4 regions of the Nesterenkonia xinjiangensis genome follow, and region 4 is predicted to be linked to each of the others. Evidence: riboswitches for the same ligand, from Rfam matches in the RefSeq annotation. Region 4 holds a riboswitch; each other region holds the start of a gene.
What was found. A riboswitch is a leader RNA that binds a small molecule or an ion and turns the genes downstream of it on or off. The one in region 4 is predicted to bind S-adenosylmethionine.

Region 1 (5,601 bases), 340 kb from region 4:
CTCCGACTGCTCGGCGAGCGCGCGGAACGCCCGGAACCGGTCGGCGAGGGCCGTGGCCTGCGGAGCGAAGGCGACGTCGGCCTCGATCTCCGGGACGTAGTAGTGGTAGTTGGTGTCGAACCACTTGGTCAGCTCCAGCGGCTCCACCTCGGAGGTCCCGCGGGCCAGCGCCGAGATCAGCGTCAGACCCTCCGGGGCGTCAGGGGCGACGGCGGCGAATCCGGCGTCGCGGAACCGGCGGGGGACCAGACCCAGCAGGACCGAGGCGTCGAGGACCTGATCGATGACGGCGCCGTCGGCGGGGACCGCGGAGTCCTCCTCCAGGCCCAGACCCACCAGATGGTCCAGGGTGCGGCGGCGGTGGGAGCTGATCGCCTCGATCAGTGCGGCGACGTCCCCGCCGCCCCAGTGGGCCTCCAAGGCCTTCTTGATCTCACGGTCGGGACCGATGCGCGGATAGCCGAGCACGGTGGGGGGCAGTGCGTGGGTGGGCGGTGCGGTGGTCATGGTGACTCCTTGTCGATGTGTCAGGGCAGGTCGTGCCTGGGCGGGATGTGAGGAGGGGATGTCAGGACGGACGCCCGACGGGGTGGCTGGGCAGCGCTGCGCGTACTGGGGAGAGCGTGGCCCCGGCGTCGCGGAGCCGGCGTGCGGCCGGGTCTTCTCCGGCCGGAGGTGCTGCGGGGCCTCGGTCAGCCGGCGTCGAAGATGTTGCGCTGTCGGCGGGCGGCGTCGCGGATCCTGAGATGGTCCAGGATCGCCAGCGCCGGGGGGTGCTGGTTGAAGGTGAACAGGTGCAGCCCGGGGCAGCCGAGCTCCAGCACCGTGTCGATCAGGTTCAGCGTGGCGGCGACCCCGCGACGGCGCCGTTCGGCCGCGTCGTCGACGTCCAGGTAGTCCACCAGGTGCCGGGGCACCGGGACCCCGGTGATCTCCTCCAGTCGGCGCAGACGCCTGGGGCTGGTCAGCGGGGCGATGCCGGCGACGATCGGCAGGTGGATGCCCTGGGATCGGGCTGAGTCCACCAGCTGCGCGTAGTCCTCCGGATCGTAGAAGACCTGGGTGACGGCGTAGTCTGCGCCGGCCTCCTGCTTCTCCCAGAGGGCGTGGAGGTCGGCGGCATGATCCCGATCCGTGCCGGAGGGCGGATACGCGGCCACTGAGACCGAGACCGGCCGAGCTCCGGGCCCCTCAGGCGGGGACAGCCGCTCCTGCTCGACCTCGCGGACCAGCTCGACGACCTCCGCGGCACGGTTCAGGCCTCCGGGCTGGTGGATCCACTCCTTGCCGCCGTCGGGCGGGTCGCCGCGCAGCGCGAGGATGTCCCGGACTCCCAGGTCCAGCAGCTCGGTGATGGAGCCGCGGAGCTGGGAGGAGGTGCTGCCTGCGCAGATCAGATGCGCCATCACCGGTGAGGGCGTGGTGCGCAGCAGGTGGCGGATGACCTCCACGTTCGCGCCCTCGGGCTGGTTGTGCCCGTGGGTGACGGAGAAGTAGTCCGGGGCGGCCTCGGCCATCAGCTCGATGCTGCGCCAGGGATCCCGACCCGCGGTGGCGGGGCGTGGCGGGAAGACCTCGAAGGAGATCAGCGACCTCCGCCGAGTGCGCTGGACCAGGACGGATGTGGTGTGGGACGGGTCCGACGTCGCAGGCGGCGTCAGACGGACGGCGCCCGGAGAGGGCGTCGAGACAGGCATGGAGAGTCCTCCGTGTTGGCGTTCATCATCGTTCATGAGGCGCCACAGGGAGGCTTCCCCTGCGCCGTGCTTGCCGCTGAAGATAAAGCCATCTCAGTGAAGATGGCCGGTGCGGCCGGATCGTCATCTGGGGCACCCCGTCACGCGGGAAAGGGTTGCCGACCGGCCAAGCCAGAGCTGTTGTGACCGGTTCTCGTGATCCATCTGTGCCTGTGACGTTAGCACGGGGGCGCCGGGTCGGAAACCTGCGACGGGAACAATGACGATATATGAACATATTGAGCACTCGCGGATGAGGTGGCGACGCGGCAACCCCCGCGCGCAGGTGGAGCAGGGGCGGCGAGGCTCTGCTCGCCGCTGCTCAGGGCGATCTGCGGCCAGCCCTCCGTCGCGTCAGCGGCGCCGGATAAGGTGGAGCGCATGCCCGATCGGTATCTGAAGAATGCGATGCGCCGCAACGCACGCAAGACCGTGCGCCGGTCGCTGCGCACCGCTCCCCGCGGCGGGCGTCGGGGCGGAGGGAGTCAGGGCCTCCTGTGGTGGCTGCTGGCCGTGCTCGGGGTCATCCTCATCGGCGCCGTGATCAGCTGGCTCCAGGGGCTCGGTGCGGAGGAGCCGCAGGAGCGCCCGGAGGGTGCCGAGGCCGGCACCCTGGTGCGCGTGATCGACGGCGACACCCTCATCGTGGAGCTCGACGGCCAGGACGAGCGGATCCGGCTCCTCAACATCGACACACCTGAGTCCGTCCACCCCACGGAGCCGGTCGAGTGCTTGGGACCGGAGTCCTCCGCCCACATGGAGACCCTGGTGTCGCCGGGGGACGAGGTCTTCCTGGAGTACGACCAGGAGCGCACCGATCGCTACGATCGGATGCTGGCCGGAGTGTGGGCGGATGAGGTGCTGCTCAACGTGCAGATGGCACGAGCCGGCTATGGCGCGCCGGTGCACTATCCGCCCAATGATCGGTTCCTCGCCGCGGTCGAGCAGGCCTGGGAGCAGGCGGAGGCGGACGGCGTTGGGCTCTTCGCCGCGGACCTGGACTGCGAACCGGCGCTGCCCTGACGCGGGCAGATGCCCTCCCGAAATAGGATGGACCCATGAGCAGCTCCCCGGCGCCGGCGACCCGGCGGCAGAAGATCGCCGTCGCGACAGGCACCATCGGAGTCCTGGGTGCGATCACCGCTGGCAGCTGGCTGATGATCGACGGCACCATCGACGTGGACCTCATCGGCGGCGGTTCGATCCCGGCCGGCGAGGACTGCCCCACCGGCACATTGTCCCCGGTGGTGCCCGAGCGGGTGCCGGTGATCGTGCTCAACTCCACCAATGAGCCCGGACTCGCCGGCGACGTGGCCGAGGAGCTTGCCGACCGCGAGTTCCGAGTGGCCTCCGTGGACAACGACTACTTCGCGGACACCGGTTTCCAAGCCATCATCCGCGCCGGGGAACGGGGTCTGCGGCAGGCCTACACGCTGCAGCAGCACCTTCCGGGAGCGCTGGTCGACCTCGATGATCGTGACGGCTACAGCGTCGACCTCGTGCTGGGCTCGGAGTTCGCCGGACTGACGGACTCCGAGGAGATCGAGATGGAGCCCGGGCGTCTCGACTGCTCCGGCAGTCCCGGCTGAGCCGCGACCTCGACGACGTCCGCCGAGACGCCAGCGGGCCGCCCCGAGGTTCTCGGAGCGGCCCGCTGCGGCGGCGCTGGACGAGTTCCGCGCCGCAGGATGAGGCTCAGGCTTCGGTGTTCTTCCATCGCCGGGCACGGATGAAGGAGCGCACTCCGACGACGATGTAGACGATCAGCAGCACGAAGGTGACGGTGCTGACGATGACCGCGGCAGGCCGCTCGGCGTCGCCGGCGAACAGCGCGCCCAGCTGCATCACGTTCATCGAGGTGCCGATGGCGCCCAGCAACGCCACCACCAGGGCGATGTGGATGCCGATCTTCGCGTTCTTGAAGCCGATCAGGCCGCTGACCAGCAGTACCAGGCCCAGGAAGGCCGGGATCAGAGCGGTCACACTGGCGAAGGACGTGGCGGCGTAGGCGATGATGCCGAGCAGGATGAGGATCCCGCCCAGCCCGACGGTGATGCGGGGCATGAGGCTCCTTGGTGTGAGGTCGGGAGGACGTGCTGTCCTCCATCGAGGGCCGGCCGGAGCGCCCGAAGGGTCCCTCCGGGCGGAGGCTCGGCCGAACGTTCTTCTACACAGTGTAGTAGGCCCACGCTCCAGGAGAAGTCCTGATCAGTCCGGAATCTCCGGGGTGAGCGGGAGCCAGCAGGCGGGGGAGGCGGGATGCGGAGAGCTCAGCCGACCTTGGTCCAGGTTCCGCAGGTCTCGGTGTTGAAGATCAGATGCTCGCGCGCGTCAAGGGTGATCTGCAGCGGCTCACCGAACTCCGGATCCTCCTGGGGTACGACGTCGGACTCCGTCGGTTCCACGCCGCTTCGGATGTCTCCGTAGATGTCCCACCAGCAGAACGACGTCTCCAGGTCCCAGGTCAGCTCGTAGTCGCCGGGCTCGATGTGCCCGCCGACCACGTACATGCCGGTGCCGAACTCGGTGGCCGCAGAATCTGGGTAGGTCTCCTCCAGCGGGAGCCAGTCGCCGCAGTCGACGGAGTCGAAGACGGTGCCATCCTCGAGGACCGCGATGCCGCGCTCCTTGGCGCCGGTGCGGACCACCGTGGGGTCGGAACGGTCGGCATAGATCACATAGAAGCAGGTCGCATCCTCGGAGCCGGAGCCCGGGTCCTGGCGGTAGGCCCCGGGGGCGATGTCCTCGCCGACGATCAGTCCCTCACCGTCGGAGAAGGGGGCCCCGCCTCCCGGCAGCGGATCCTCCACGGCCTCCTTGCGGAGCCGGGCGCCGCCGCCAGGCTCCTCGGCGGGGGCGTCGCCGCTGTGTGCCTGCTCGTGGGCAGCGGTGTCCTGCGGCGAGTGGGAGATACCGGAGCCGTGGACGGTGGTGAGTGCGACGACGAGGACCACCAGCACCAGGGCCCAGTAGCCGATGAGGAGCAGGCCCCACCGGTACTGGGAGACGAAGCTGATGTCAGCGGCGGGTGAGGAAGCAGGTGTGGGGTGGGCAGGTCGGGAGCGGGCGTCGGCGGGCTCCTCCGGTGAGGCGGGCTCCTCCGGTGAGGCGGGCTCCTCGGGCGAGGCAGGTTCTGCAGCCGGCGTTCGCCGGTCCGGCGGCGTCGGGCTCATCGTTTAGTTCTCCCCATCCGCAGGCGGCATCCTCTCTCCTGTGATCGTCCTCCTGTCGGCGTCCAGAGTGCGGCCAGGCCGCCGGCGTGTCCCCAGGGCTGGGCACGCCGCATCCCGCGGCATCACCGGGGCTCGAGCCTCACTGCCCCGTCGAGGCGGATCACCTCGCCGTTGAGCATCGGATTCTCCAGGATCTGCCGCACCAGCAGGGCGTAGTCCTCGGGTCGGCCCAGCCGTGCAGGATGAGGGGTCTTCGTGGCCAGCGCCTCCCGGGCCGCTTCCGGAAGGCCCGCCATCATGGGGGTCTCGAAGAGCCCCGGGGCGATGGTGACGGTTCGGACTTGTGAGGAGGCGAGCTCTCGGGCCACCGGCAGCGTCATCGACGCCACAGCTCCCTTCGAGGCGGCATAGGCCACCTGCCCGATCTGTCCCTCGAAGGCGGCGGCCGAGGCGGTGTTGATCAGCACGCCGCGGTCCTCGCCGTCGAGTTCGTTCTCCCGCATCGCTGCCGCCGCCTGGGCCATGAAGTTCATGGTGCCGCCGACGTTGATGGCGAGCACCTTCATGAAGGTCTCCACCGGAAGAGGACCGCCGCGGCCCACCAGTCTGCCGGGCGTCGCGACGCCGGCGCAGTTGACCAGAATCCTCAGCGGAGCGTGCTCCTGGGCCGTCGCCACGGCGCGTGCCGCCGT
Region 2 (5,601 bases), 500 kb from region 4:
CCTGGAGCCGCTGGCTCCGCGCCCGGTGCCCGAGCGCAGCTGGCGGGAGGCCCGGGGCGACGACGTCGTCTGGGCCCGTCACCACCTGTTCCCGTGGGTCGTGCGGCGGCTGCGCGGTCGCTCCTCCGGCGACGGGGTGACCGCCAAGCGCCCCACCTTCGAGCCGCTGTTCGGCGGGTCGATGCCGCCGGGGACCTCGGGCGCCGAGAAGTGACACGCCTCGGTTCAGGCGCGAAGGATCATAGACCCAGCGTCTCCCGCATCTCTGCGGCCAGCTGCTCCGGGCTGGTGAGGAATCCGTCGTGACCGATCGGTGAGGCGATCATGTGCACCTCGGGCTCTCCGGGCAGCAGCTGCGCCAGCTCACGGGACTGCTCAGGCAGGTACAGCCGGTCCGACTCCACGGCGGCGATGAACGGCGTGGCGGTGACCTGGGAGAGCGCCGCGGCGACGCCGCCGCGACCGCGGCCGACGTCGTGGCTCATCAGCGCCTCGGTGAGGACGATGTAGGCGTTGGGATCGAAGCGGCCCACGAGCTTGCGGGCCTGGTGGTCCAGGTAGGACTCCACCTGATAGCGGCCTCGCCGACGGGCGGCCCAGGCGAAGGGATCCTCCTGGCCCTGCGGCTCCCTCTGAAACCGGACCCCGAGCTCATACTCGGTGCGGTAGGTGATGTGGGCGATGCGCCGCGCCAGCCCGAGCCCTTCCTCAGGAGCCGGACCGCCGTAGTAGTCTCCGCCGGCGAAGTGCGGGTCGTTCTCGATGGCCTTGATCTGCGCTTGGCCGAAGGCTATCTGCTCGGCGGTGGACGCGGCGCCGCAGGCGTAGACCGCCACACCTCGCACCCGGTCCGGGAAGGTGGCCGCCCACTCCAGAGCGCGTGCCCCGCCCATGGATCCACCGATGACCGTGCGGAACTGTGCGATCCCGAGGTGATCGGCCAGCCGGGCCTCCAGCTCGACGGAGTCCCGGATGGTGGTGAAGGGGAAGCGCGAGCCCCAGGGGCGGCCCTCCAGATCCGGCGAGGCCGGCCCGGTGGACCCGTAGCATCCGCCGACCATCGCCGGGGCGACCACGAACCACTGTGTGGTGTCGATGGGTCGCCCCGGCCCCAGCAGACCCTCCCACCAGCCCGGCGCCGGGTCGGCGTCGGTGGCGGCGACGTGGGTGTCACCGGTGAGGGCGTGCGCGACCAGGATCGCGTTGTCCCGTGCCTCGTTGAGCGTCCCCCAGGTCTCGTAGGCCAGCTGCACCTGCGGCAGGGTGCCTCCGGTCTCGAAGGTGTGCTCGCCGACGTCGACGATGGCGAGCGCACCGGCGGGACGCGGTGTCGCGGTGAGCACCTGGGCGGTCATGGGGCGGGAACTCCTGTGTCGGTCCGGGTCGGCTGGGCGATGACGGTCAGGCGGGTGTGGATGAGACGCAGTGGTCTCTCAGGTTAGCCTCAGCCCACCGGAGCAGGCTCGGAGGCCGGCGTTTTCTCACTCTGCGGACCGTCGGCACCGGCCGGGACGGCCTTGGCCAGGGCCTGCTCGAGGTCGGCGAGGATGTCCTCGATGTGCTCCAGCCCCACCGAGAGACGCACCAGACCAGGCACGACGCCGGCCGCACGCTGCTCGTCCTCGGTCAGCTGGCGGTGGGTCGTCGAGGCAGGGTGGATCACCAGGGAACGGACATCCCCGACGTTGGCCACCAGAGAATGCAGCTCCAGGGCGTCGGCCACGGCCTGGCCGGCCGGGGCGCCCCCGTCGACTTCGAAGGCCAGCACGGAGCCCACTCCCTTGGGCAGGTACCGCTGCGCCTGTTCGAACCAAGGGCTCGAGGCCAGGCCCGGGTAGCTGACCCGCTTGACCGCCGGGTGCGCCTCCAGGTACTCAGCCACCCGCTGAGCGTTCTGCACGTGACGCTCCACGCGCAGGCTCAGGGTCTCCAGGCCCAGGTTGATCTCGAAGGCGTTGTGCGGCGAGAGGGAGGGGCCGAGGTCACGGAGCAGCTGCACCCGTGCCTTGAGGATGTAGGACAGGTTGACCCCAAAGACGCCGTCGGCACCGAGGTCCCGGCCGTAGACGAGGCCGTGGTAGCTCTCGTCCGGGGTGTTGAAGCCGGGGAACCTGTCCGGGTACCGGGTGTAGTCGAAGCCGCCGGAGTCGACGATCACCCCGGCGATCGCGGTGCCGTGCCCGCCGAGGAACTTGGTGGCCGAGTGGATGACGACGTCGGCTCCGTGCTCGATCGGGCGGATGAGATAGGGGCTGGTCAGCGTGTTGTCCACGACCAGCGGGGCACCATGCTCGTGGGCCACCGCCGCGACGGCCTCGAGGTCGAGGACGTCTCCGCGCGGGTTCGCCACGACCTCACCGAAGAAGGCCCCGGTGTTCTCCCGGATCGCGGCCCTCCAGGACTCGGTGTCATCCGGGTCCTCCACGAAGGTGACCTCCACCCCGAGCTTGGGCAGGGTGTGCTTGAACAGGTTCTGGGTGCCGCCGTACAGGGAGGGCGAGGCGACGATGTGCCCGCCTGTCTCGACGATGTTCAGCAGCGCCAGGGTGGCGGCCGCCTGGCCGGAGGAGACCAGCAGCGCACCGACACCACCCTCGAGTGCGGCGATCTTGTTCTCCACCGCCTCGAGGGTGGGGTTGGTCAGCCGCGAGTAGATCGGCCCGAGCTCCTCGAGGCCGAACCGCTTGGCCGCGGCCTCGGTGCTCGGGAAGACGAAGGAGGTGGTCTGCTGGATCGGCAGCGCCCGGGCGCCGGTCACCGGGTCCGGGAATGCACCGGCGTGGATCTGCTGAGTCTCGAATCGAGGGGCCTTGGGGGTCTCTGTGGTCGTCATGGGACGTGTCTCCGTTCAATGCGGTCGCGTGGCCAGGACCGGCATCGGAGAGACTCCGGGCACGAAGACCCGAGAGACTGCACCGCGTGGCGGCCCTGTCGCGAAGGACATGGTGGTGGGCCGCACTGTGATGTGTGATGGCCCGCGCTTGCCCCACCGCATGGGCGGCAGGGCCTGGTCGTCACCCGGGGCACCCCACCGCGAACTGGAGGGTTGCCGGCCAGCAAACCGGGGTTTGACGCTGGCACTCTTGACCTGCCCCATAGTGTGCCCTGATCCCCACGATCCGGCAAGTCTGTGTCCTCGCATGTCACCGTCGGCGCGGATCACCCCGCACCCCGGCACGCCCCAGCACTCTGTCAGCCCCGCCCTCCCGGATGCGGCGCGGGCTCCACCGCGCCGATGGGGCCGCCGTCGTCGCCGCCGTCGACCAGGATGGAACGGAAGGTCGGCTTCGCGAAGTCACCCCAGATCAGCGAACCGTCCTCGTCCCGCTCATACTCCCCGGGCGGGACGATGGAGACCAGATCCCGCGGCAGGACCAGCCGTTTGCCGCCCTCGGCCTGTGAACGGCTTCCGTCGAAGAGGACGTTGCTGGAATCGACGTCTCCGGCGATCTGATCCGCCCGGCCGTCGCCCCCGGAGTGCACTGAGAGGTTGCTGCGGAAGATCCCCTGGTCCTCCGGCTCGAAGTACGGGTTGGTGCGGAAGATGTAGTTGTACCGCACGTTGTCCACCGCGGTGTTGTTGGTCAGCGTCAGCCGGCCAGGGTTGAAGTTGTCGGAGAAGCCGTCGAGGTTGTTCGCGTACGCCAGGTTTCCGGTGAGCACATGGTCCACGGGAAGCCCCTCTCCGCCCACCTTGAATCCGGTGCCGATGCCGGAGCCGGCGTTGTACCCGTCGGAGAGCTGCCCGTTGTGGTGGGCGATGTTGCCCTCCATCGTGATGGGGAAGTTGGGGCCCTCGTTCGTGCGGTTGTAGAGGTCCCAGCCGTCGTCGATGTTGTGGTGGGCCACGTTGCCGCGGAACACATTGCCCGGGCCGACCCCGAGCTTGGCCGCGAAGCCGTCCGCGTTGATGTCAGCCGGGTCCCGGTTGTCATGGGCCTCGGAGTCCACGATGAGGTTCTCGGCGGGCCAGTCCTCCGGGGCTCCGCCGCCGGAGAGCTGGAAGCCGGAGTTGCCGTTGTGGCTGAAGATCATCGAGTCGACGACGTTGTGCGATCCCGAGGAGCGCAGCCCGTTGCCGGCCGAGCGGGTGAGCTCCAGGTCGGAGACGACCCAGTGGTCGGCGTCGAGCCGGATGATCTGCTGCAGCGCGGACCGGCCGTCCACGATGACCTGTGCGCCCTCGGCGGCGGTGAGGGTCTTGGGCTCCTCCACGGTGCCGGAGTAGGCCGGGCTGAGCGAGATGGTGCTCTCGGGCTGGTATTCGCCCTCCAGCAGCTCCACCGTCTGACCGGGCAGCACGTGCTGGACCGCCGTGTGCACGTCCAGAGGGCTCTGCTCCGTCCCCTCCCCGTCCGGCGTGCCGTCGGGCGAGACCATCAGCGGGGCGTCGTGGAACTCCCGGACGGTGACCTCGACGCTGCGGGTGATCGGAGTCAGGTCGGGGCCCTCCGCAGGGTGATAGGTCGAGCTGACCGTGCTGGTGCCCTCCGGGAGGTCAAGCTGCGCGGTGAGCTCATCCTCGGCGGTGATGGGTTCCCCGGAGATCACCGTCTCCCCGTCGACGGCGACGTCCACGGTGCCCGGATGGCCGGCCGAGGCGGCGAAGGGGTAGCTGGTGGAGCCGGAGTGCTCAGGAGCACGCAGGTCGAAGGAGACCGGGGTGACCGGCTCAGGCTGCTCCGGACGGGGCTGGGTGTCGGCGTCGCTGAGGGTCAGTGAGGCCCCGGAGAAGGTCACCGCCACATTCCGTGAGGCGAAGAACCCCACGGTCATCAGGTCGGGCTCGATGTCCTGGACCCAGTCCGCCCCGTCGAGCTCGTGGGTGTGGGTCTCCGGCTCGTCCAGATGCGTGGAGGTCGTGGACATCACGAACGAGTCGTCGGTGCGCTCCAGCCGCATGGTCACCGGCTCGTCGATCGTCAGGCCGTGCCCGCCGAGGTTCGTGGCGCGACGTTCGGATCCGACAGTCCCCCACGGCTCGGTCACCCCGGTGCGGGTCATGCCGACCGGTCCCTGGCGCAGCACTGTGGAGGAGGCGTAGTTCGAGGCGGCCGGAACCTCTTCGAAACCCTCCAGCATGGGGTCCTGACGAGGGCCGCCGTTGAGGTCGCGGACCATCAGGCCTGCACCCTCCTGCCCGTTGGGGCTCGCGCCGGTCTCGGGGCCGAGCTGATGGACCGTGACCTCGGCCTCGAGCACGAAGTTGTGCTCGTTCGGGTCGAGGGTGACGTGGTAAAAGGTCAGTCCGTCATGGCCGGGGGCGAGCTTGCCGCCCCGGCTCTCCATGAAGACTTCGCCGTCGATGGTGCCCGGCTCGTCCGGGTCGGCGTGGTTGACCCCGACCTTCTCCGGCATCACGTTGGAGGAGAAGTCCAGGTCGGTGGACTGCCCGAAGGTGATCTCCTGCCACTCGAGCTCCTCGGCGGTCTGTCCCCCTGACTCGGCAGGGTCGTCTGCGGGAGTGTCGGCCCAGGCCGACGACGGCGCCAGCAGCGTCACCACCAGGGCCAGGGCACCCGCGACGGTGGTCCCGCGGACAGCGGGCGTCGTGAGTGTTCGGCGGTGGTGCGGATCGTCGATGGACGTGGTGGACGGTGG
Region 3 (5,601 bases), 550 kb from region 4:
GTCCCGGCTGAACAGGTCCTTGCCGTGCTCGACGTCCTGCTCCGCCACGGTCAGCCGCGGAGTCACGTCGACGACGTTGACGTCCAGCCGGCGGGCGACCTCGTCACGGGCGGCGATGGTCTCACTGAAGTGGTAGCCGGTCTCGAGGAACAGCACATCCACCCCGGGCAGCTGCTCGGCGACCAGCGCCGGCAGCACCGCGTCGGCCATGGAGCAGGCGACGGCGACGTCGGCGGTCGCGACGTTCCGAGCCACCCAGCCGATGATCTGCTCGGCAGGGGCGTTCCAGCCGAGCTCCTCGGCGCCGGCGGCGGCCAGCGCCCGCAGCTGCTGGCCGGTCTGGGGGTCAGTCGTGGCCGTCATACCGGCTCGACCTCCTTCTGCAGCTCGGACTCGTCCACGCGGTGGCTCCATCGGGCGAAGGTCTCGCCCGTCTGGCGTCCTGCGAGATAGCGGCGCACCAGCAGCTCCACATAGTCGACAAGCTCCTCGGCGGTGACCTTCAGTCCGCGCACGGTGCGCCCCAGGCCAGCCTCGTCACGGTCCACGAAGGTGAGGCCTCCGCCGAGATGGACCTGGAACCCCGGGCTCGTGCCGCCGTCGCCGTCGGGCAGCAGCTGGCCCTTGAGCCCGATGTCTGCGGTCTGGATGCGGGCGCAGGAGTTGGGGCAGCCGTTGATGTGCAGGGTCAGCCGCACCGGCATCTGGTCGGCGACGTCGGCCAGGCGCTCCTCCAGGGCGTCGATGGTCCGAGCCGCGGTGGTCTTGGTCTCCACGATGGCCAGCTTGCAGAACTCGATGCCGGTGCAGGCGATGGTGGAGCGGCGGAAGACGCTCGGCCGGGGGTCCAGCCCCAGGTCAGCCAGCGCGGCGGAGGCGGCCTCGACCTCCTCCTCCGGGATGTCGAGGACCACCAGCTTCTGATGGGGGGTGGTGCGCAGCCGGTGGGAGCCGTGCTTCTCGAGCAGATCGGCCAGCTGGACCAGCAGCGTGCCGGAGACCCGACCCACCGTGGGGGTGATCCCGATGTAGAACTTCCCGTCCTTCTGCCGGTGGACGCCCACGTGGTCTCCCGGGGTGTCCGGGGCGGCGGGCGCCGGGCCGTCGGTGAGACGCCGGCCGAGGTACTCGTCCTCGATGATCCGACGGAACTTCTCAGGACCCCATTCGGCCAGCAGGAACTTCAGCCGGGCCTTGTTCCGCAGCCGACGGAAACCGTAGTCGCGGAAGGTCTGGGTGACGGCGTGCCAGACCTCGGCGGCCTCCTCCTGCCGGACGAAGACCCCCAGCCGCTCGGCCAGCCGGGCATTGGTGGAGAGTCCGCCCCCGACCCACAGGTCGTAGCCGGGGCCGTGGTCGGGGTGCACGACGCCGACCAGCGCGAAGTCGTTGATCTCATGGACGACGTCCTGGGAGGGGTGGCCGGTGATGGCCGACTTGTACTTGCGCGGCAGGTTCGCCAGCTCCGGGTCTCCGATGTAGAGCTGTGCGATCTCCTGGATGACCGGGGTGGGATCGATGATCTCGTCGGCGGCGATGCCGGCCACAGGGGAACCGAGGATCACCCGCGGGGTGTCCCCGCAGGCCTCGGTGGTGCCCAGGCCGACGGATTCGAGACGGCGCCAGATCTCCGGGACGTCCTCCACCCCGACCCAGTGCAGCTGGATGTTCTGCCGGTCGGTGACGTCGGCGGTGTCCCGGGCGAACTCCCGGGAGATCTCCCCGATGACTCGCAGCTGCTCGGTGCTCAGCGCGCCGCCGTCTATGCGCACCCGGAGCATGAAGTACTTGTCATCCACTTCTTCGGGCGGCAGCGAGTTGTGCGCGCCTGCCGGCACTCCCGGGCGACGCTGGGTGTAGAGACCCCACCAGCGGAAGCGGCCGCGCAGGTCGTCCTGGTCGATGGAGTCGAAGCCCTGCTTCGAGTAGATCGTCTCGATGCGCTCGCGGACGTTCAATCCGTTGTCGGCCTGTTTGAACTCTTCGTTGTGGTTCAGCGGCTCGGTGCCATCGATCTTCCACTGTCCGTTCGGGCGCTTCTGCGGCCGGCGAGTGGACACGGCAGACACATCGGTGCTCATGCTCCTCCATCGGTTCTGGCGTGAGCACCCGGCTCTCCCGGGTTGCTGCGGCGTCGTGGAGCCAGATCTCTCGGCCGCTCTGGATGGTCGGTGGTGAGCACCACGCTACTGCACGTCAGGGCACAGGAGAAGATAAGACGTCATATGCCGTCATCTATGTTCATGTGTTCATTCAGGATTGCGCGGTGGTCGCGACGGAGCCGCGGACGCGCTGCCGATCCCGTCGAGTGGGGGATTCGCTACCGCTTTCAGGCGACATCGGCGCCATAGCGGCACTGGATCCCCCACTCGATGAGAGGCGGAGGTGCTCAGGCGTCGTCGAGCCCCTGCTCCTCGAGCCACTGGGTGGCGACGTCCGCGGCCGCGGCCTGGTCATCGACGCTGACGGCGTTGAGTCCGTTGAGCTCCTCCTGGGTCAGCTCCGCGTTGACCTCCTCGATCAGCGCCGCCGCCTCCTCATCCACGGCCTCCGAGACCAGGGGGACGATGTTCTGGGGAAGCACCAGATCCTCCGGGTCCTCCAGCATGACCAGGTCATTGGCCTCGATGGCGGGATCGGCGCTGTAGATGTCGGCCACCTGCACGTCCCCGTCCAGCAGCGCCTGCACGGTCAACGGCCCGCCGGAGTCCTCCACCGGCACCAGGGTGACCTCCACCCCGTAGACCTCCTGGAGGCCGTCCGGCCCGTAGGGACGGGTCTCGAACTCGGAGTTCGCCGCGATCCGCAGCTCCTCCTCGACCCCGGCCAGATCCCCCACGCTGCTGAGCCCGTTCTCCTGGGCGAAATCCTCGGTGACCACGAAGCTGTCCTGATCGGTGGCCTCGGCAGGCGCCAGCGCGGTGATCCCCTCCGGCAGGCCCTCCTCGAGACCGCTCAGGATGCTCTCCAGGTCCGCGGCCTCCGACTCCGGATCCACATACTGCAGCAGGTTCCCGGCGTACTCGGGGAAGACGTCGATGTCCCCGGCCTCCAGCTCCGGCATGTAGACCTCCCGCTGGCCGATGTCGAACTGCCGGTCCACCTCGTGGCCGGCCGCCTCCAGGCGCTGGGCGTACAGCTCCGCGATGATCGTGTTCGAGTAGTACTGCTGGGAGCCGACGACGATCGGGCCCCCTTCTCCCCCGCCGTCGTCGCCACCCCCGCCCTCCGCCAGCGGATCATCCGCTGCACAGGCGGTCAGACCGAGAGCGGCCACGCCGCCCAGGGAGAGGGCGAGACGCATACGAACGGCCCGGGGGCCGGAAGATTCACTGATGGGGCAGGGCACGGGGACCATCCTCTCCTGAGGCTCAGACGATCCCGGGGATCCTCCTGAGCGTCCGCTGGGCGATGACGAACATGGCGTCGACCAGGACCGCCACGGCGATGACCATGAGCGACGCTCCCAGCATCATGGCATAGTCATGGTTGCGCAGGCCCAGGAACAGCGGCCGCCCCAAGCCCCCGGCACCCACGTAGGCGGCCAGCGTGGCTGTGGCGATGACCTGGAGCGTCGCCAGGCGAATGCCGCCGAGGATCATCCTCAGCCCCAGCGGCACCTCGACCGTGGTCAGCACCTGCCAGGGACTCAGCCCCTGTGCGCGGGCCGCGTCGACCACCCGCCGATCCACTGCTTCCACGCCGGAGTATGCCCCTGCGATGATCGAGGGCACCGCGAGCACCACGAAGGCGATCATCGGGGCTGTGAGTCCGATGCCCACCGCCAGTGCGGCCAGCGTGATCAGCCCCAGAGTGGGCAGCGCGCGTGCGGCTCCGGTGGAGAGCACCGCCACGGCACGCCCCCGGCCCGTATGGCCGATGATCAGGCCCGCCGGCAGAGCCACCAGCACCGAGAGTCCGACCGCGATCAGGGTGTACCAGAGGTGTTCGGCCGTGCGCGCCCCGAGCCCGCCGGGACCGGTCCAGGCTTCGGCGCTGAGCACCCAGTGGAGCGCTTCGACGAGCTGGTTCATGCCGCACCTGCCCGGATCCGGGGGCGCTGCCAGGGCATGATCCACCGACCCAGCGCCACCAGCAGCAGGTCCACGACGACGGCGAGCAGCACCGTCATCACGATGCCCGCCACGATCGAGGGCACGATGCCGCGCTGAAACCCGTCGGTGAACAACGATCCGAGGCTGGTCACCCCCAGCACCGCGGACACGCTGACCATGCTGATGGTGCTCACCGACACCACCCGGAGCCCGGCGAGCAGCGCCGGCCCGGCCAGCGGAAGCTCCACGGTGAGGAACCCGCCCCACCGGGAGTGGCCCACCGCCGTGGCGGCCAGCCGGACGTCCTCGGAGACGGCGGCGAAGGCGTCCGCGGAGGAACGGGCCATCAGGGCCAGGCCGAAGAGGGTGAGGGCGACGATGACGTTCAGGCTGTCACGGACGCCGGTACCGATCAGGATCGGCAGGACGATGAACAGTGGCAGGGACGGGATCGCGTAGAGCAGCCCCACCGAGCCGAGAAGCGGCTCACGGAGCCGCCCGAGCCGATCGGCGAGTCGCCCCACCGGCAGGGAGATCAGGAACGCGGCCGCCACGGCAGGAAGACTGAGCAGGAGGTGGTCCGCGGTCAGGCCGAGGATGCGTGGCAGGTTCGCCAGGATCCACTCCATCAGTGCTCTCCGGGCAGATGACCCAGGCTCTCGGCGCCAGCGGCTCCGTCGATCAGTCCCACCGGCCGCCCGACTCCGTCGGTGACGGTCCACCCGCCGTCGGCGCGGGGTGAGGCATGGAGGCGACGCCGGCCTTCCTCCAGACCCAGGAAGCGCGAGACGAAGGCGTCGGCCGGGTCCTCCACGAGCTCGCGGGGAGAACCGACCTGCGCCACTTCTCCCCCGGCGCGCAGCACCACGATCTGGTCGCCCAGGGTGAGCGCCTCGTCGATGTCATGGGTGACGAAGATGGTCGTCTTGCGCAGGTCCTCCTGCAGCCGCTTCAGCTGCACCTGAAGCTCCACACGCACCAGAGGATCCACCGCGCCGAAGGGCTCGTCCATCAGCAGGATGTTCGGGTCATCGGCCAGCGCACGCGCCACACCGACCCTCTGCTGCTGCCCCCCGGAGAGCTGGCCCGGGAAACGCTGCGCCAGCTCGGCAGACAGATCCACCAGCTCCATGAGGTCCCTGGCGCGCCCATGCGCCTCCGCGCGGGAGACCCCGTTGAGCCGGGGCACGGTGGCGATGTTGTCCAGCACCCGACGGTGCGGCATCAGCCCGGAATGCTGCATGACGTATCCGATGCTGCGCCGCAGCTGCACCGGTGGGCGGGCGGCGATGTCCTGGCCGTCGATGCGCACCGCCCCGGAGGTCGGCTCCACCATCCGATTGACCATGCGCAGCAGCGTGGTCTTGCCGCAGCCGGAGGAGCCCAGCAGCACTGTGGTCGTGTGGGAGGGCACGGTCAGGCTGAAGCTGCGCACCGCCGTCGTGCCGTCCGGATAGGTCTTGGTCACCTGGTCGAACTCGATCATGATGCCGGGGCCTCCCTCTCATCGCCGACCAGGACGGCATCTGCCACAGTGTCCTCGCGC
Region 4 (5,601 bases):
TCGGTGAGCTTGCCCAGCACCGCCAGGAGGATGATCGCCAGCAGGAGCCGGTCCGTGCGTCCGTTGTTCTGCGAATCGGTCAGCAGGAAGCCCAGCCCCATGGAGGAGGCGATGAGCTCGGCGGCCACCAGGAACAGCCAGGCCTGCGCCAGCGCGAGGCGGAGCCCGGAGAACACGCTGGGCACCACCGCAGGCAGCTGGACGGTGACTAGCAGCCGCAGCCCGTGGTAGCCGAACGCGCGGCCGGCTTCCACCAGGTGCGGGTCCACATGGCGCAGCGCGGAATGCACGGCGGTGAAGACCGGGAAGAAGGCGCCGATCGCGATCAGCGTGACCTTCGAGTCCTCGTAGATGCCCATCCACAGGATCAGCAGCGGCACCCACGCCAGCGAGGGCACGGCGCGGAACGCCCCGATGGTGGGGTGCAGCAGGGTGTCGGCGACCTTGGAGAGCCCCAGCACCGAGCCGAGCGCCAGGCCCAGGCCGGCGCCGATGCCGAAGCCGATCAGCACACGCTGCACGGAGATCGCGATGTGCTGGTAGAGCTCGCCGCGCTCGAAGAGCTCCGCCCCGGCGCTGAGCACCGTCTGCGGGGCCGGCAGCTGCACGGCGGAGAACACCCCGGCCGCGGCGACGCCGTACCAGAGACCCAGCAGAGCGATCGGCACCAGCGCGCCCAGCAGGAACCGGCCGCCCGGGATCCGGCGCACGCGAGCCGGGACCCCGGCACGGGGGCTCACCGGGCCGGTGACCGGACGGGGCGCCGAGGAGCCGCGCTCACCGACGACCTGGGCCGGCGCCTCCTCCTGGAAACGGCCCGCCTCGGTCCGAGTCCGGGCATCATCGGGCAGGGTCTGGCTCATCACTCATCATCCTCGATGATGGTCGCCTCGCCTTCGGCGCCCTCTGCCTCGGTGGCGTCACGATTCTCTGCGAACTCCGGGTGGAACAGGGTCTCCAGCGCCTCGTCGATGCTCTCCTGGGTGGAGACGTCCCCGGTGTCCAGGAAGATGGGGCCGACCTCTTCCAGCACGTCGTGCTGGGCCTGGCCGGGGACGGGGTCGACGTCGAAGCTGGAGCGCTCCTGGATGACCGTCTCGGCCACCTCCTGATCGATGTTGCCGTACTCGGCGAGGATCTCCGCGGTCTCCTCGGGGTTCTCCAGCGCCCACTGCCGAGCCTGCTCGTAGACATCCACGACGGTCTGGGCGACCTCAGGGTGATCCTCGATGAAGGGCTCGGTGGCGTTGATGACGCTGTAGGTGTTGAAGTCCACGTTCCGGTAGAAGAGCTCCTCGCCGTCGGCCTCTGCGCCGGCCATGATCGGGTCCAGACCGGCCCAGGCGTCGACGTCCCCGTTGCCCAGGGCGGACCGTCCGTCGGCGTGCTGGAGGTTCTGGACGTCGACGTCGCTGATCTCCAGGCCGGCCTCCTTCAGGGACTGGACGAGGAAGAAGTAGGGGTCGGTGCCCAGCGTCGCGGCCACGGAGGCGCCGTCCAGATCCTCGACCGAGGAGATCCCGGAGTCCGGCGAGGTGACCAGCGCGGCCCACTCGGGCTGGTTCTCGACGAGGATCGTGTGGATCTCGGTGCCGTTGGCCCGGGCCAGCAGCGCCGCAGAGCCGGCGGTGGATCCGATGTCGATGGCCTGGGCGCGCAGCTTCTCGTTGGCGTCGTTGGAGCCGTGGGACTGGATCCACTCGACCTCGGTGCCGGCATCGGCCAGCTCTTCCTCGAGCCAGCCGTGCTCCATCATCACCAGGCTGAGCGGGTTGTAGGTGGCGAAGTCGATGCTGAGGGTCGCCAGTTCGCCGTCAGCGGCGTCGCCGGAGCCCTCGCCCTCCACGCAGCCGGCCGCCATCAGGGTGACGGCGAGGCCGGCGACCGCAGCGCGGGAGGTGCGGCCGATGGTGGCGCGGGCAGGGCTGGGGGAGGTGCTGGTCAGACTGGGCATGTGATGAAGCGGCCTTTCGTGCGGTGTCGGGTGCCGCTCCGTCCGCATCCCGGCTGGCAGACCCGGCAGGGTCCACCCGGCTGGGGCCGGACTGGTGCGGCCGAGCGTGGGTCATCTCCGGAGGCTCCCGGAGCTCGGGGCAGAGGTCAGTGGGCGTGGGCGTCGACGCCGAGGCCGGTGAGCAGCTCGCCGCGCAGGGCGGCCAGCTCGGCGGAGGCGCGATCTCGCGGGCGGCTGCCCGGAACGGTGAGCAGCCGCGAGACGGTGGCCCCCTCGCGGGCGGCGTCGGAGGGGTCCGGGCCCAGCAGCAGGATGCGGTCGGCGAGCTGCAGAGCCTCGTCGACGTCGTGGGTCACCAGCAGCACCGTGGTGCCGGTCTGGGCGTGGACGTCGAGCAGCAGGTCCTGCATCTTCAGGCGCGTCAGCGCGTCCAGGGCGCCGAAGGGCTCGTCCAGCAGCAGCACTCCGGGGCGGCGGGCCAGCGCCCGGGCCAACGAGGCGCGCTGGGCCATCCCTCCGGAGATCTCCCGGGGGCGCAGCTGGGCACGGTCGGCCAGGCCGACGAGCTCGAGCAGCTCGTCCACCCGGGCCCGGCCCTCCGCCTTGGACACCGTGCGGGGCAGACCCAGTGAGACGTTGCGATGCACCGAGCGCCACGGCAGCAGGCGCGGCTCCTGGAAGCCGACGGCGGTCCGCTCGTCATAGGTGTGCACCCCGGCGCCGTCGATGACGACCTCGCCGGAGAAGCCGGCGTCGAGACCGCCCACGGCGCGCAGCAGGGTGGACTTCCCGCAGCCGGAGGCGCCCAGGATGGCGACCACCTCACCGGGGGAGATGTGCAGGTCGACGTCGCGCAGCACGGTGCGGCCGTCGAAGCTGCGTCCCACTCCACGCAGCTGCACGTCCAGCGAGTGGGTGGGCGCGGCGGCGGGGCGGTCCAGCACGGCGGTGCCGCCGGAGTGTGCCGAGGTGTGCAGGTCAGACTCGCGTGCTGCGAGTGTGGGTGCAGAGGAACCCATAGGAATATCTCTCCCATCGATCCTGGCGGTAGCACCTTTTCTGATGCGCCGGGCACAAACGGCCGATCGGCACATCCGAAGGTTGCTGCGGCGTCGTCGAGCCAGATCTCTCAGCCGCTCGGGATGGTGGCAGTTTCAACCCTACGCACAACCGCGCCGCCTGGGCAACGGCGATGTCACAGTATGAGACATCACTGAGACGTCGCCGGAGGAGGGGAGCCGCAGAGGCGCGGCCCGCGGTTCAGGCGTCGGCGTCGAGCGGACCGAGGGCCTTGAACTCGCTCTGATGGAACACCAGTGCCTGCGACTGGTCCTCTACGGCGAGGTCCAGCAGCTCGAGCACGATGATGTCGTGATCACCCGCGCGGACCTGATCGTGGATGCGGGTGGTGAAGGTGACCGGGGCGCCGTCGAGGGTGACCGCACCGCCCTCGCCGGTGGTCACGCGGAGGCCGGCGAAGCGGTTCTCCCGGTCCTTGGAGGCGATCTTCCGACACAGGGCGGACTGCCCGTGGCCGACGAGGGAGATCCCCAGCTCGGCGCCGGCACCGGCCAGCTTCGGCCAGGTGGTCGAGCTGTGCTGCACCGCCACGGTCACCAGCGGCGGCTCCAAGGACACCCCGACGGTGAACGTGGAGGCGACGAGGCCCTCAGGGCGTCCGTCCACCTCGGCGGCCACCACGACCACCCCCTGGGGGAAATGGCCGAAGGCCTCACGAAGCTCCAGCGGATCGATGCCGACCAGGCTGGTGGGCACGCGGCGGGCTACGGCGTCGGCGGTGGTGTGGTGCACGGCGGCCTCCACGGGGATCGGGCGGCTCTCGTCGGTGGCCAGTGCTGTGCTCATGGCTGATCAACTCCCATCGGCCCTGGCGGTAGCACCTTTTCTGAGGCGTCCGCCGAGAGAGGCGGAGCACGTCCGAAGGTTGCTGCGGCGTCGTCGAGCCAGATCTCTCGGCCGCTCGGGATGGTTTCGTCGCTCCAGGGTACGCGCGCAGCGCAGCACGATCAAAGGGATGTTCGGGGAGTGACACATGGAGACATCAGGCCTGGTGACCGTGCTGTCGCCCATCCGGCGACCTCGCAGATGTCCGTACATTCTTACGCCTCGTGACATGAACTTATCGATGAGATTTGACGAGTGTTCATCGACAGCGCGTAGTCTGGTGCTCGCCACACCATCCAGAGCGACTGAGAGATCTGGCTCGACGACGTCGCAGCAACCTCCCGAGCAGCCACGCCATCACGGCGCGGACCGGGGAACGGTGCTAACGCCAGAGACGATGGAGAATGCCCGATGATCTCACTGCGCCATGTGTCCACGACCTTCCCCGCCGCACGGGGCAAGGACCCCATCCATGCCGTCGACGACGTCAGCCTGGAGATCCCCCGCGGAAGCATCCAGGGCATCATCGGATTCTCCGGGGCCGGCAAGTCCACCCTGCTGCGCAACATCAACCTGCTCGAGCGCCCCACCTCCGGGGAGGTGCGCGTGGGCGGCACGGAGCTCACCGGGCTCGGAGGCGAGGCGCTGCGCCGCGCTCGCCACCAGATCGGCATGATCTTCCAGGGCTTCAACCTCGTGAACAACCTGACCGTTGCGCAGAACGTGGAGCTCTCCCTGAAGTTCGCGGGGGAGAGGGACCGCAGGGTGCGTCGTGAGCGCGCCGCGGAGGCGCTGGAGATCGTCGACATCACCGAGAAGGCGAAGGTCTACCCCGCACAGCTCTCCGGCGGGCAGAAGCAGCGCGTGGCCATCGCCCGCGCGCTGGCCACCCGCCCGGAGGTGCTGCTCTGCGACGAGCCCACCTCGGCCCTGGACCCCTTCACCACGGCCACCGTGCTGCAGTACCTCGCCGATGTGAACCGCGAGCTGGGCATCACCGTGGTCATCGTGACCCATGAGATGGAGGTCATCAAGGCCCTGGCCGACCACGTCGCCGTCATGGAGTCCGGCCGAGTGGTCGAGCAGTTCCACGCCGCCGAGCTGCGGCGTGAGGGCTTCGCCCCGCGGACCTCCATCGGTCGCTACCTGGTCAGCGACGGCATCTCCGTGGACCGTCGGGGCGGCGGCGTGCGCGCCGGCTCCGAGCCGTCTGCCGCTGACCAGGGCGCTGACCCGGGCGCCGATCAAGGCGCCGACCAGGGACCTGGCGCTGATCCGCCGGCGTCCGGGCGGGAACCCAGGACCGCCTCCGGGCTGGTCGCCGCGACAGCCTCGTCCGAAGGGGGTCCCCGCTGATGGAACGCCTCATCGAGCTCCAGCCCGAGCTGGTCCAGGCCATGCTCGAGACCTTCGTCATGATCGGCGTGGCCATCCCGCTGGCGGTGCTCTTCGGCACCCCGCTGGGGATCTGGCTCTTTCTCCACGCCCCCGGCGGCATCGCCCCGACGCCGCGCACCCACGCAGTGGTCAGCGGAATCGTCAACATGGTCCGGTCCTTCCCGTTCCTGATCCTGCTGATCGCGATCATCCCCTTCACGCGGCTGATCGTGGGCACCACCGTGGGCACCGCGGCGGCGATCGTCCCGCTGACCATCAACGCCATCCCGTACTTCGCCCGGCTGGTGGAGCAGAACATCACTCAGCTCGGCTCCGGGGCCGTGGAGGCCTCCCGTGCCATGGGA

Region 1: it holds a riboswitch for S-adenosylmethionine, as region 4 does, so the genes downstream of both, HNR09_RS10700 (methylenetetrahydrofolate reductase) here and HNR09_RS09205 (flavin reductase family protein) in region 4, are expected to answer to the same signal.
Region 2: it holds a riboswitch for S-adenosylmethionine, as region 4 does, so the genes downstream of both, HNR09_RS11355 (O-acetylhomoserine aminocarboxypropyltransferase/cysteine synthase family protein) here and HNR09_RS09205 (flavin reductase family protein) in region 4, are expected to answer to the same signal.
Region 3: it holds a riboswitch for S-adenosylmethionine, as region 4 does, so the genes downstream of both, HNR09_RS11595 (nitrite/sulfite reductase) here and HNR09_RS09205 (flavin reductase family protein) in region 4, are expected to answer to the same signal.

The regions. Positions count from the first base shown of each region.
Region 1 covers NZ_JACCFY010000001.1:2,355,751-2,361,351, forward strand. The annotation lists gene metE (5-methyltetrahydropteroyltriglutamate--homocysteine S-methyltransferase) at 1-507, opposite strand, end outside; gene HNR09_RS10700 (methylenetetrahydrofolate reductase) at 693-1,697, opposite strand; SAM riboswitch class IV at 1,759-1,898, opposite strand; gene HNR09_RS10705 (thermonuclease family protein) at 2,118-2,759, shown strand; gene HNR09_RS10710 (LytR C-terminal domain-containing protein) at 2,795-3,325, shown strand; gene HNR09_RS10715 (hypothetical protein) at 3,432-3,800, opposite strand; gene HNR09_RS10720 (Rv1352/Rv1906c domain-containing protein) at 4,007-4,909, opposite strand; gene HNR09_RS10725 (SDR family NAD(P)-dependent oxidoreductase) at 5,032-5,601, opposite strand, start outside.
Region 2 covers NZ_JACCFY010000001.1:2,514,109-2,519,709, reverse strand. The annotation lists gene HNR09_RS11365 (SGNH/GDSL hydrolase family protein) at 1-214, shown strand, start outside; gene metX (homoserine O-acetyltransferase MetX) at 240-1,355, opposite strand; gene HNR09_RS11355 (O-acetylhomoserine aminocarboxypropyltransferase/cysteine synthase family protein) at 1,445-2,833, opposite strand; SAM riboswitch class IV at 2,973-3,089, opposite strand; gene HNR09_RS11350 (right-handed parallel beta-helix repeat-containing protein) at 3,193-5,601, opposite strand, start outside.
Region 3 covers NZ_JACCFY010000001.1:2,566,089-2,571,689, reverse strand. The annotation lists gene HNR09_RS11600 (phosphoadenylyl-sulfate reductase) at 1-363, opposite strand, end outside; gene HNR09_RS11595 (nitrite/sulfite reductase) at 360-2,081, opposite strand; SAM riboswitch class I at 2,085-2,171, opposite strand; gene HNR09_RS11590 (ABC transporter substrate-binding protein) at 2,390-3,304, opposite strand; gene HNR09_RS11585 (ABC transporter permease) at 3,372-4,034, opposite strand; gene HNR09_RS11580 (ABC transporter permease) at 4,031-4,684, opposite strand; gene HNR09_RS11575 (ABC transporter ATP-binding protein) at 4,684-5,541, opposite strand; gene HNR09_RS11570 (DNA-methyltransferase) at 5,538-5,601, opposite strand, start outside.
Region 4 covers NZ_JACCFY010000001.1:2,016,456-2,022,056, forward strand. The annotation lists gene HNR09_RS09190 (ABC transporter permease) at 1-863, opposite strand, end outside; gene HNR09_RS09195 (aliphatic sulfonate ABC transporter substrate-binding protein) at 863-1,954, opposite strand; gene HNR09_RS09200 (ABC transporter ATP-binding protein) at 2,101-2,973, opposite strand; SAM riboswitch class I at 2,984-3,103, opposite strand; gene HNR09_RS09205 (flavin reductase family protein) at 3,215-3,820, opposite strand; SAM riboswitch class I at 3,831-3,947, opposite strand; SAM riboswitch class I at 4,149-4,263, shown strand; gene HNR09_RS09210 (methionine ABC transporter ATP-binding protein) at 4,271-5,215, shown strand; gene HNR09_RS09215 (methionine ABC transporter permease) at 5,215-5,601, shown strand, end outside.